One region of the Oerskovia sp. NPDC057915 genome, then DNA from elsewhere that is predicted to be linked to it. Evidence: riboswitches for the same ligand, from Rfam matches in the RefSeq annotation. Region 1 holds a riboswitch; the other holds the start of a gene.
The links. A riboswitch is a leader RNA that binds a small molecule or an ion and turns the genes downstream of it on or off. The one in region 1 is predicted to bind FMN.
Positions count from the first base shown of each region.

Region 2: it holds a riboswitch for FMN, as region 1 does, so the genes downstream of both, pnuC (nicotinamide riboside transporter PnuC) here and ribD (bifunctional diaminohydroxyphosphoribosylaminopyrimidine deaminase/5-amino-6-(5-phosphoribosylamino)uracil reductase RibD) in region 1, are expected to answer to the same signal.

Region 1 covers NZ_JBHVOS010000004.1:112,016-117,557, forward strand. Annotated here, with positions in the region: gene ribB (3,4-dihydroxy-2-butanone-4-phosphate synthase) at 1-982, opposite strand, end outside; gene ACFVQ3_RS04100 (riboflavin synthase) at 991-1,701, opposite strand; gene ribD (bifunctional diaminohydroxyphosphoribosylaminopyrimidine deaminase/5-amino-6-(5-phosphoribosylamino)uracil reductase RibD) at 1,701-3,068, opposite strand; FMN riboswitch at 3,182-3,307, opposite strand; gene rpe (ribulose-phosphate 3-epimerase) at 3,565-4,227, opposite strand; gene ACFVQ3_RS04115 (RsmB/NOP family class I SAM-dependent RNA methyltransferase) at 4,327-5,542, opposite strand, start outside.
Region 2 covers NZ_JBHVOS010000012.1:81,391-86,932, reverse strand. Annotated here, with positions in the region: gene ACFVQ3_RS09965 (GNAT family N-acetyltransferase) at 1-235, shown strand, start outside; gene ACFVQ3_RS09960 (DUF1684 domain-containing protein) at 275-922, shown strand; gene ACFVQ3_RS09955 (hypothetical protein) at 1,026-1,610, opposite strand; gene ACFVQ3_RS09950 (helix-turn-helix domain-containing protein) at 1,779-2,558, shown strand; FMN riboswitch at 2,677-2,802, shown strand; gene pnuC (nicotinamide riboside transporter PnuC) at 2,977-3,708, shown strand; gene ACFVQ3_RS09940 (VOC family protein) at 3,893-4,315, shown strand; gene ACFVQ3_RS09935 (ribokinase) at 4,364-5,224, opposite strand; gene ACFVQ3_RS09930 (GntR family transcriptional regulator) at 5,249-5,542, opposite strand, start outside.

The DNA of each region.
Region 1 (5,542 bases):
CCATGGAGGCCTGGAGCTGGGGGCCGCAGTCGCAGCGCAGCGACCCGAACGCGTCCCCGGTCAGGCACTCGGAGTGCACGCGCACGAGGGGCGCGGGGGGCGCACCGTCCTGCCCGGGGCCGGTCGGGGCACCTCCCCCGGCGGGGACGGCGACGGGCACGAGGGCCACGTGCTCGGCCCCGGTGCGCAGGTCACGGTACCCGTGGACGCGGAAGTGCCCGTGCGCGGTGGGCAGGTCGGCCACGCTCGTGGCCTGCACGCGGGGCGCGGTGGTGGGCTGGGTGTCCTGCTCGGGGACGGCGGGGTCGTGCTCGCGGCGCCACGCGATGAGGTCCGCGATCGTGATGAGCACCAGCCCGGCGTCCTCGGCCGCCCGGGCCGCGTCGTCGAGCCGCATCATGGTGCCGTCGTCGTTGACGAGCTCGGCGATGCCGCCGACCTCGCCCGCACCGGCCAGGCGGACCAGGTCCACGGCCGCCTCGGTGTGCCCGGCACGGTGCAGCACCCCGCCGGGGACGGCGCGCAGGGGCAGGACGTGCCCGGGACGGATGAGGTCGACCGCGCCCGAGGCGGGGTCGGCCAGGACGTGCAGGGTCCTGGCCCGGTCCACGGCGGAGATCCCGGTCGTGACGCCCGTGGCGGCGTCGACCGTGACCGTGTAGGCCGTGCGCCGGGGGTCCTGGCTGTGGGGCACCATGAGGGGCAGGTCCAGGGCGTCGGCCCGCGCCGCCGGCATGGGCGCGCACAGGTAGCCGGAGGAGTGCCGGATGGTCCAGGCGACCCACTCGGGGGTCACGGTCCCGGCCGCGAAGACCACGTCGGCCTCGTTCTCGCGGTCCGGGGAGTCGGCGACCAGGACGGGGCGCCCGGCGCGGATCGCGTCGAGGGCCTCCTCGATGGTGCCGGTGCGCACGTGCCCGGGGTGCTCGGGCGGGTGGGGGGTGGCCTCGCCGGGCCGGCCGGCGTCGGGCTGGGGGTTCATGGTGGTGCTCATTCCTGTGCTGCGCGGGCCCTGAGGGCGCCCGCCGGGCCGTTGGCGCTCGCGGGCTCGTCGGCGCCCGCGAGCGCCCGACCGTCCGGGTCTGCCAGGCGGGTGGTGGTACCGGCCGTGAGGAGTCTCTCGACGTACTTCGCGAGGACGTCGACCTCGAGGTTGACCCGGTCCCCGGGGGCCAGGGAGCCGAGGACCGTGGCCTCGAGCGTCGTGGGGATCAGGGACACCCCGAACGAGGTGTCGTCCACGTGGGTCACCGTCAGGGACACGCCGCTGACGGTGATCGAGCCCTTCTCCGCGACGTAGCGCGTCAGGCCCGGGGGTGCGGACAGGACGAGGTCGTCCCACCGCTCCCCCGGGGCCCGGCTCACGAGGGCCCCGACGCCGTCGACGTGGCCCTGCACGATGTGCCCGCCCAGGCGCGTGTCGGCGCGCACGGCCCGTTCGAGGTTCACGGGAGACCCGGGGCGCAGGTCGCCCAGGGCGGTGCGGCGCAGAGACTCGGGCATGACGTCGGCCGTGAAGGTGCCGTCCGGTCCGACGCCCGTGACGGTCAGGCACACGCCGTCGACCGCGATCGAGTCGCCCAGGTGGGCGTCCGAGGTGGCGAGGGGGCCGTGCACGGTCAGGACGGCGTCGGAGGTCTCACCCCCGGGGAACGCGATCTCGCGGACCGTGCCGATCTCTTCGACGATTCCGGTGAACATCAGCTCTCCTGTTCGGGGGTGGTGCGGTGGGTGCTGGCATGGGGGGAGGTCGGGACGGCGGGCGGCGCGGGCGGCCCCGGCGCGGGGAGGTCAGGTGCAGGAAGGTCAGGTGCGGGGGCCGAGGCCCGTGCCACGACCAGGACGTCCTCCCCCAGCCGCCGCACGTCGTGCGCGCCGAAGCGGAGGGCGCCGGCGAGCGTCGTCACGCCCAGGTCGCCGACGGCACCCAGGCCCGCCCCCAGGAGCACGGGTGCGAGGTACGCGTGGACCTCGTCGACGACACCCGCTGCGAGGAACGCCGTCGCCAGGCCCGGGCCGCCCTCGACCAGGACGTGGCGCACCTCGCGGGCGGCCAGCTCCGCCAGGACCGCGTGGACGTCGTGCGTGCGCACGTGCAGCACCGGGCCGCCCCCGTCGGTCGTCCAGGCGCCACCGGGCGCGAGCCGCACGTGCGGAGGAAGGTCACGGAGCCCGACGACGACGCGCAGGGGCTGGTGGTCGGCAAGCCCGGGCTCCGGCCCGACCACCCCACCAGCGACACGCAGGGGCTGGTGGTCGGCAAGCCCGGGCTCCGGCCCGACCACCCCACCAGCGACACGCAGAGGCTGGTGGTCGGCAAGCCCGCGCGCCGGCTCCCCCGGGGCGCTCGCAGACGGCCTGGTGCGCGCCGTGAGCGACGGGTCGTCCGCGACGACCGTGCCGGTGCCCACGAGGATCGCGTCGACCTGTGCCCGCACCTGGTGGGCGTGCTCGCGCGCCGCGGGACCGGTGATCCACTGCGAGGTGCCATCGGCGGCCGCGACGCGCCCGTCGAGGGTCGAGGCGAGCTTGAGGGTCACGTAGGGGCTCCCGCGGCGCACGGCGACCAGCCAGGGGCCCAGGAGACGCTCCCCCTCGGCCTCGCGCAGCCCGGAGGCCACCAGGACCCCTGCCGCGCGCAGACGCTCCCCACCGCCGGTCGCCACGGGGTTGGGGTCCGCGACCGCGTAGACCACCTCGGCCACGCCCGCCTCCAGCAGCGCCAGGGCGCACGGTCCCGTCCGCCCCGTGTGGTTGCACGGTTCGAGCGTCACCACGGCCGTCGCGCCGCGCACGTCCACGTCGCGCCCGCGGGCGTCGGCCAGCGCGGCCGCCTCGGCGTGCGGGGTGCCGGCGCCACGGTGGAAGCCCTCGGCGAGCAGCACCCGGGGCGAGGAGTCCACGGGGCCGGGAGCGGCGCCGTCGGGCAGGGAGTCCAGCGGTCGGGGGGCGGGGCCCAGCAGGACGCACCCCACACGGGGGTTGGGGCCGTGCGCAGGGCCGTGCGCGGCCAGCTCGAGCGCGCGCACCATCGCGGCGTCGATCGTCAGGGTGGGCCTGGCGCCCATGCGTCCTCCTCCCGGTGAGCACGACGCTCCGGGGTGAGGGGGTCGACGACGTCACGGGACCCGAGGGTCCACGGACGTCACGACACCACGGCACAGGGCTTCGCCCCGCACCGCCACGTACTTCCTCCCATCCGGACTTTCACCGTCGGTCCTGGAGTTCCACCAGGTCAACCACGCCGAGGCGCGGGTCGCGGACTGTCACCGCCGGCTCGGAATTGCACCGACCCCGGAGCACGTGTGTGCGTACTTCTCGTTCTGCCTGCCGTCGAGACCCGGGCCCCGCGCGGGTGCGCTGCGTCCGGCGTCTCGTCTCCTCCCAGCATGCCACACCGGGGGTGCCCGGCAGGTACCCGGTCCGGCCCGTCCCGCGGGCTGGACCGATGTGAACGGCGACGACGTGGCCGGGCTCGGTGGCGCACCGAACCAGGCGCGCGCGGCGTCGACCGGGGGGTGGGCGACGCGGCCCCGCGCCGACCCGTGGCCGGTCGGGCGGCGGTCAGTGCGTGTGCTGGTCCGCGAGCGCCCGCAGTGCCGCGATCTCCTCGGGGACGTTCTCCGCCCCATAGACGGCCGATCCGGCGACGAACACGTTGGCGCCCGCCTCGGCCGCGCGCTCGATGGTGGCGCGCGAGATGCCGCCGTCGACCTGGACCCACACGTCGAGCCCCGCCTCGGACACGGCGTCGCGGATGCGGCGGATCTTCGGCAGGACGCCGTCGATGAAGGACTGGCCTCCGAAGCCGGGCTCGACGGACATGACCAGGAGCATGTCGAACTCGGGCAGCAGGTCCAGGAAGGGCTCGACCGAGGTCGCGGGGCGCAGCGCGAGCCCGGCGCGCGAGCCCAGGCGGCGCAGCTCGCGGGCCAGGCGCACGGGGGCCGTGGCGGCCTCGGCGTGGAACGTGACGGACGCGGCGCCGGCCTCGGCGTAGCCGGGCGCCCAGCGGTCGGGGTCGGCGATCATGAGGTGCGCGTCGAGCGGCACCGGGGACACCTGGGCGAGGCGCTCGAAGATCGGCAGCCCCAGGGTCAGGTTGGGCACGAAGTGGTTGTCCATCACGTCGACGTGCGCGTAGTCGGCGGTCGAGATCGCGCCCAGGTCGCGCTCGAGGTTCGCGAAGTCGGCGGACAGGATGCTGGGGGCGATGAGTGCGGACATGGGCACCAGCCTAGAGGGCGTCCGTGCGCCGTGCGGGGGACGCACGACGGCCGGGCCGGGTGGCCTTCACCACCCTGCCCAGCCGCGGACGGGGTCGTCTCAGGCCCGACGGCGCAGCAGCGTCAGGTGCATCGCGTCGGTCCCGTGGACGTGGGGCCACAGCTGCACGTCGGTGCGGTCCGCGAGGGGGATGTCGTCCCCCGCGACCTGCCGCACGGCGGCGGCCGCGTCGAGGACCTCGACGTCGTCGCGCCCGGCCAGGACGTCCTTGACGACGAGCTGGGTCTCCGCGAGGTGCGGGGAGCACGTCACGTACCCGACGACGCCGCCCGGGCGCACGGCGTCCAGGGCCGAGCCGAGGAGCTCGCGCTGCAACGTCGTGAGGGTCGCGATGTCCCCCGGGGTGCGGCGCCAGCGCGACTCGGGGCGGCGGCGCAGCGCCCCCAGGCCCGTGCAGGGGGCGTCGACGAGCACGCGGTCGTACGCGCCCGGCTCCTCGACCCCCACCTGGCGCCCGTCGCCGACCTGGACCCGCTCGACCGCGTCGGCGGGCACGGCCGCGAGCGCCTGCTCGACGAGGCGGGCCCGGTGGGGGGCGACCTCGTTGGCGACGACGCGTGCGCCCTGCTCGCCCGCGAGGGAGGCCAGGAGCGCGGCCTTGCCGCCCGGGCCCGCGCACAGGTCGAGCCAGCGCTCGTCGGGGTTCGCTGCGCCGTCGGGCCGGGCGCCGCCCGCGCCACCGGTGCCACCTGCGGAGGCCACGGGGAGCGTGGGCAGCGTCGGTACTGCCGCGAACGCGAGCGTCACGAGCTGGGATCCCTCGTCCTGGACCCCGGCGGCCCCGTACCGGACCGCGGGGATCGCGGCGGGGTCCGAGCCCGACAGGACCAGGGCCGTGGGCGTCCAGCGCCCGGGGGTGGTCGTGGCGTCCCCGCGCACGTCGTGCGTGACCTCGCCCGCGAGGCGCTCGCGGCTGACCAGGCCCGGTCGGGCGACGAGCGTCACGCGCGGCGCGGTGTTGTCGGCCTCGAGGAGCTCGGCCAGGTCGTCGGCGGAGCGTCCAGTGCCGACGAGGGCCTCGCGCAGGGCCCGGGCGATCCACACCGGGTGGGACTGGGTGATCGCGAGGCGCGTGACGTCGTCGGGCGCGTCCAGCGTGATGGCCTCGAGCCACTCCTCGAGGGTCGAGCGGGAGATCTTGCGCAGGACCGCGTTGACGAACTGGGCGCTGCCCGCCCCGGCGCGGGCCCGGGCCAGGCCCACGGTCTCCGAGACGGCCGCGTGCTGGGCCACGCGCATGCCCAGGAGCTGGTGG
Region 2 (5,542 bases), on a different contig from region 1:
CCGGGACGTCACCGGACTGCTGGTTCGAGAGGGCTACTCCCGCGCCGTGCTTCACGTCCTGGCGGACAACGCCGGGGCGGTGAGCCTCTACGAGCGGGACGGCTGGGTCCCGTGGGGGGATCCGGTCGAGCACTCCCTGCTGCGACGCGACTCGCAGACCTACGTGCGCGACCTGACGCTAGCGGTCCACCACGACGTGGCGGGCACCTCGACCCCGTCGGGCCCTCGCGCCTGAGAGGGTGCCGGTGGGCCTCCCGCCTGGCACCCTGGCCAGATGATCTCCGAGCTGCACGTCGTCGACTGGCGCCGTCGCGTCCAGCACCTGTACGCCCACGTCCGCGACCTGGCCGTCGAGGACCCTGCGGCCGCGCACGAGTACTGGGTCGCGTCGCGCGACGACCTCCTGGCGGAGCACCCGGCGTCGCCGGTCCTGCCCGAGGACCGGCCCGCCTTCACCGGGGTGCCGGTCGGCCCGTACGACGCGTCGCTGCGCTTCGAGGTGCCGCTCGTGCCCGACCCTGCGCGCGGCACCCCCGACGCCGCCCGGCTCGACGTCCCCACGGGTACGGACGGCGTGGTCCCGTTCGAGCGCGTCGGGCACCTCGACCTCCCGGCACTGGGGTCGCTCGACGTGTGGGCGTTGCGCTCGTACGGCGGCGGGTTGTTCGTCCCGGTCAAGGACCGGTCGCCCATGACGTACGGCGGCGGGCGGTACCTGCTGGACACGATCAAGGGCGCGGATCTGGGGCCTGCGTCGTCGCGTCCGGGGCCCGACGGCGACGCGCCCCTGGTCGTCGACCTCAACTTCGCGTACAACCCGTCGTGCGCGTACGACCCGGCGTGGGCGTGCCCGCTCGCACCGCCGGGGAACACGCTCGCGGTCGAGCTGGCGTGCGGCGAGCTGATACGGCCCAAGGGGTAGCGGCCAACCACCCGCCGAGGTAGACCCGTGCGGCCGAGGTAGACCCCCAGGAGGTCTACCTCGCGCGCGCGGGTCTACCTCGGCGACCGCAGGTCGGTGCAGCTCAGTGGAGCAGCGTCTTCAGCCCGATGATGACCAGCCCGAACGCCGCCGCGACGGCCGTCTCCGCGGTCAGCGCCCAGCCTCGCACCCCCGCCCGGTGCGCCGCGAGGTGCCCGACCACCCCCAGCATCAGCACCGTGAACCACAGCGCGATCAGCGCGGAGTCCGTGACGCCCAGCCCGAACAGCCTCCCCACCAGGAAGACCGCGAGCGCCGGCACCCCGCCGATCAGCACCCACACCTCCTCGGACGTCGCGAGCCTCAGCCGCTCGGTGATGGTGTGGTCGGAGTCGCGGAAGCGGCCGCCGATCGCGGACACGTACACGTGCGCGGCCCAGTACCCGACGAGCACGCCCGCGACCGCGAGGATCACGAAGTCGCTCGAGGCGTCGTGCGTGCTGGAGACCGCGAGCATGAACCCCGACACCACGGCCCCGTACAGGAAGTCCGCGGGGCCGCCGCGAGCGAACCGGTCGCTCAGGGCGTCCCGTTGGGCGTGGTGGTCGGCACCCTTCCACGAGTGCTGCGCGCCCTCGACGCGTCCCTCGTCAGGTCCGCCCGTCGCGGCCTCGTCGCCGTCCGTCATGCGCGTCGCCTCCCGGTCGTGCCGTCTGCCGCCGCCTCTCTCGTCACTGTAGCGACGCCGTCGGGCCCACCGCGCGGCGACCACCCGGCGACCACCTGACGAACGCAGCACGCCCACCGTCCCCCCGCCGCGCCTCCCCTGCCACAGGTGCGGTGTAGCGTCCCGTCCATGAGTGCCGCACGAAGCAACACGCACGCGCAGGCGGTGGACGCGGCGATCGAGCTGTTCACCCGCAAGGGCTACGAGCAGACGACCGTCGAGGACATCGCCGACGCCGCACAGATCAGCCGGGCCACGTTCTTCCGCCGCTTCCGCTCCAAGGAGGACGTGGTCTTCGCGGACCACGAGCTGCTGCTCGACGCGGTCGTGGTCCTGCTCGGCGAGACCCGTCCCGCGGCGCGCGGCGTGAGCCCCGAAGAGCTCGAGAACGTCGACCCGTACGTCGAGGTGTGCAGGGCGGCGCGGCTCGTGTTCGACCATCACGTGGGCCAGCGCGAGACGTCGGTCGCGCGGCACCGCCTCCTGCAGGACGTGCCCGCGCTGCGCGACCGCGAGCTCGTGACGACGCACCGCTACGAGCGCGCGTTCACGTCCTACCTGCGCGACTCGCTGCCCGCGGACACCCGCAACTCGACCGCGTCGGTCGCGTTCGCGGCGTCGGTCGTCGCGGTGCACAACGCGATCCTGCGCCGTTGGCTGCGCGACCCCGACCAGGACCTGCGCCCCGAGCTCGAGGAGGCGTTCGCGGACCTGCGCCGCGCGGCCCGCAACCCCTCCGGCCCGACGACGGAGCCCACCACCGCGGCCACGTCACCCGCACGCGGCCCGGGCGAGGGCGTCGCACGGACCGGTGACGCACCGGCCCGCCGCGTGGTCGTGACCGTGCTCGACGCCGACGCCGACCCCGACGAGGTCGCGCGTGCGGTCCGTGACGCGCTGAGTGCGTGACTCGGCCGCGACTCGCCGGGCGTGTCGCCGCCGAACCATGCACTCAGCGCCGCACCGACGGGGCCCGGGAATGCGCGGGTAGCATCAGAGGTTGCAGCACACAGCAAGCAGTACGCACGAACGTGCTCCGGGGTCGGTGCAATTCCGAGCCGGCGGTGACAGTCCGCGACCCGCGCCCACGCGCGGTTGACCTGGTGGAACTCCAGGACCGACGGTGAAAGTCCGGATGGGAGGAAGCACGTGCGGCGCGGCCGTCCCGGCCGGGTCGGGCACGACGATCCGTCGAGCCCACCCGTGACCAGCGGGACCGGTCTCGTCGTGGTGAGCGACGCCGTCGGGCAGCCCGGTACGGGCACCCCGACCCGCCGCCCGCCCTCACCCCGGAGCCGCCGTGCCCGGGACGACGAGGAAACACCCCATGGACCTGATCCACGCGCTCTTCGACGCGCAGCTCACGATCGGCGACCAGCACCTGCTGTGGCGCGAGATCGTGGGCAACGGGTTCGGGCTGGCGTCCGCGCTCGGCGGCATGCGCCGCAAGATCTGGGCCTGGCCCGTGGGGATCGTCGGGAACCTCCTGCTGCTCACGGTGTTCCTGGGCGCGGTGTTCGCGACGCCCAACCCCGTCAACCTGCTCGGCCAGGCCGGACGGCAGGTCATGTTCGTCGTCGTGTCCGTGTACGGGTGGGTGCAGTGGCGCCGGACGCGCGACCGCCTCGGTGTCGCCGACGCCGACAGCCACGGCGTCGCCGTCGAGCCCCGGTGGGCGACGTGGCGCCAGCGCGTCTTCCTGGTCGTCGCGCTCGTCGCCGGGACCGCGCTGCTGACACCGATCTTCCGCGCGCTGGAGTCCTACGAGCCCGTGTGGGCCGACGCGTGGATCTTCATGGGCTCGCTGCTCGCGACGTACGGCATGGCCAAGGGCTGGGTCGAGTTCTGGCTGATCTGGGTCGCGGTCGACATCGTGGGCGTCCCCCTGCTGATCGACGCAGGCTTCTACGCGTCCGCGTTCATGTACGTGTTCTACGGGGCGTTCACGCTCGTCGGGTTCTTCGTGTGGTGGCGCGTCGACCGTCGCTCGAAGGCCCTGCTCCTCGCGGGCGCCTCGCCCGCCGACGCCCCCACCGCCGCACCCGGCGGGCAGGCCTGACGTCCCCTCTTGCGTCCCGGTCGTCCGGGCGGACACTGGAAGGTGCGCCCCTCCTCACGCGGGGCGCACCACGTCCGGGCCGCTCAGGTCCGATGGCAGGCCGTGACCGGCGGCGACGAGGCGACAGGACGCGACGACGCGGCTCCGCGGCGACGTTGACGATGCGACGGAGAAGGCGACACCCATGACGACTCGACTCAACCCGTACCTGAACTTCCGGGACGACGCCCGTGCGGCGATCGAGTTCTACCGCGACGTGTTCGGCGGCGAGCTGACGATCAGCACGTTCGCGGACTTCCAGGCCGCCGACGACCCGGCCGACGCGGACAAGGTCATGCACTCCCAGCTCGAGGCGCCGAACGGCCTGGTGCTCATGGCCGCCGACACCCCGAGCTCGATGGAGTACTCGCCCGGCTCCAGCATCTCGGTGTCGCTGAGCGGGGAGCAGGCCGACGACGGCGAGCTGCGCGGCTACTGGGACAGGCTGTCGTCGAGCGGGACCGTGACCGTGCCGCTCGAGGTCGCGCCGTGGGGCGACGCGTTCGGCATGTGCGTCGACCGGTTCGGCGTGAGCTGGCTCGTCAACATCGCGGCGGCGCGGGGCTGAGGCCGGGCGCGCCGGGCGCCGGTCCTGGCCCTGCACCGTCCGGTCGCCTCACCCTGCGGACGTGCGGCGGCGGTAGTCGTCCCACGACTGCAAGGGCGGCTGTGACGCCTCGTGCGAGACGGCGTCGGACCCGACGGCCGCTGCGAGGCGCAGCGACTGGTCCGCGGGCAGGCCCGCAGCGAGGGAGAGCGTCAGTGCGGCGCAGAAGGCGTCCCCCGCCCCGACGCTGTTCACGACCTCGGTGCGGTAGGCCGGTACACGGAGCGTCTCCACGCCGTGCTCCACCAGGGCCGCCCCGTCGCCGCCGTAGGTGACCACCACCCGTCGCGCCGACGCCACCTCCGGCATCGCCGCGTACTCGGTCTCGTTGACGATCACGAGGTCCGCACGGTCGATCAGCTCGCTGGGCAGCGAGCGGGCCGGCGCGGCGTTGAGCGCGACGTAGCCGGGGAAGGCGCTCGCTGCTGCGACGACGACGTCGAGCGGGATCTCGAGCTGCGCGAGGAGGACGTCGGAACCGCCGAACCCCGACGACGGCAGCCGGACGTCACCGTTCGCTCCCGCGCAGACCGCGATCTGGTTCTCGCCCGCGGCGTCGACCACGATGAGCGCAGTCCCCGTGGGGGCGCTGACGCGCGCGACGTCGTCGGTCCCCACCCCTGCCTCCGCGAGCGCCGCGACGAGGCCCTGCCCGGCGCTGTCCGTGCCCACCGCCCCGACCATGCGGGTGGGCGCCCCGAGCCGGGCCGCCGCGACGGCCTGGTTCGCGCCCTTGCCTCCCGGCTGGGCGGACAGCACGCCGTCGCCGATCGTCTCTCCGGGCCCGGGGAGACGATCGGTACGGGCCGTGACGTCATGGTTGATGCTGCCGAGGACGAGGATCCGGGGCAACGCGGTTGCGGTCGGCACGAGGGCTCCTTCGAAGGGTGGGGGTCAGGCAGAGGACGTCTGGACGATCGCGAGCGGCCCCGCCGCGGGCGACACGACGACCTTGGCGAGGTAGGCGGGGGTGCCCGAGAGCTGGGCGGTCTGGGTCAGGACGAGCACGGGGTCCTTGGCCTTGAGCCCGAGGAGCTGCCCTCGGGTGGCTCCGACCGTCCCGACCGCGACGTCGCACTCGGCCGCCTCGAAGACGGGGCCGAGGTCCGCGACCATGAGCCGCAGCAACGTCCCCTCCTGCTCGGCGTAGCCCTCGACGCGCGCTGCGAGCTCTCGGGACACGTCGGA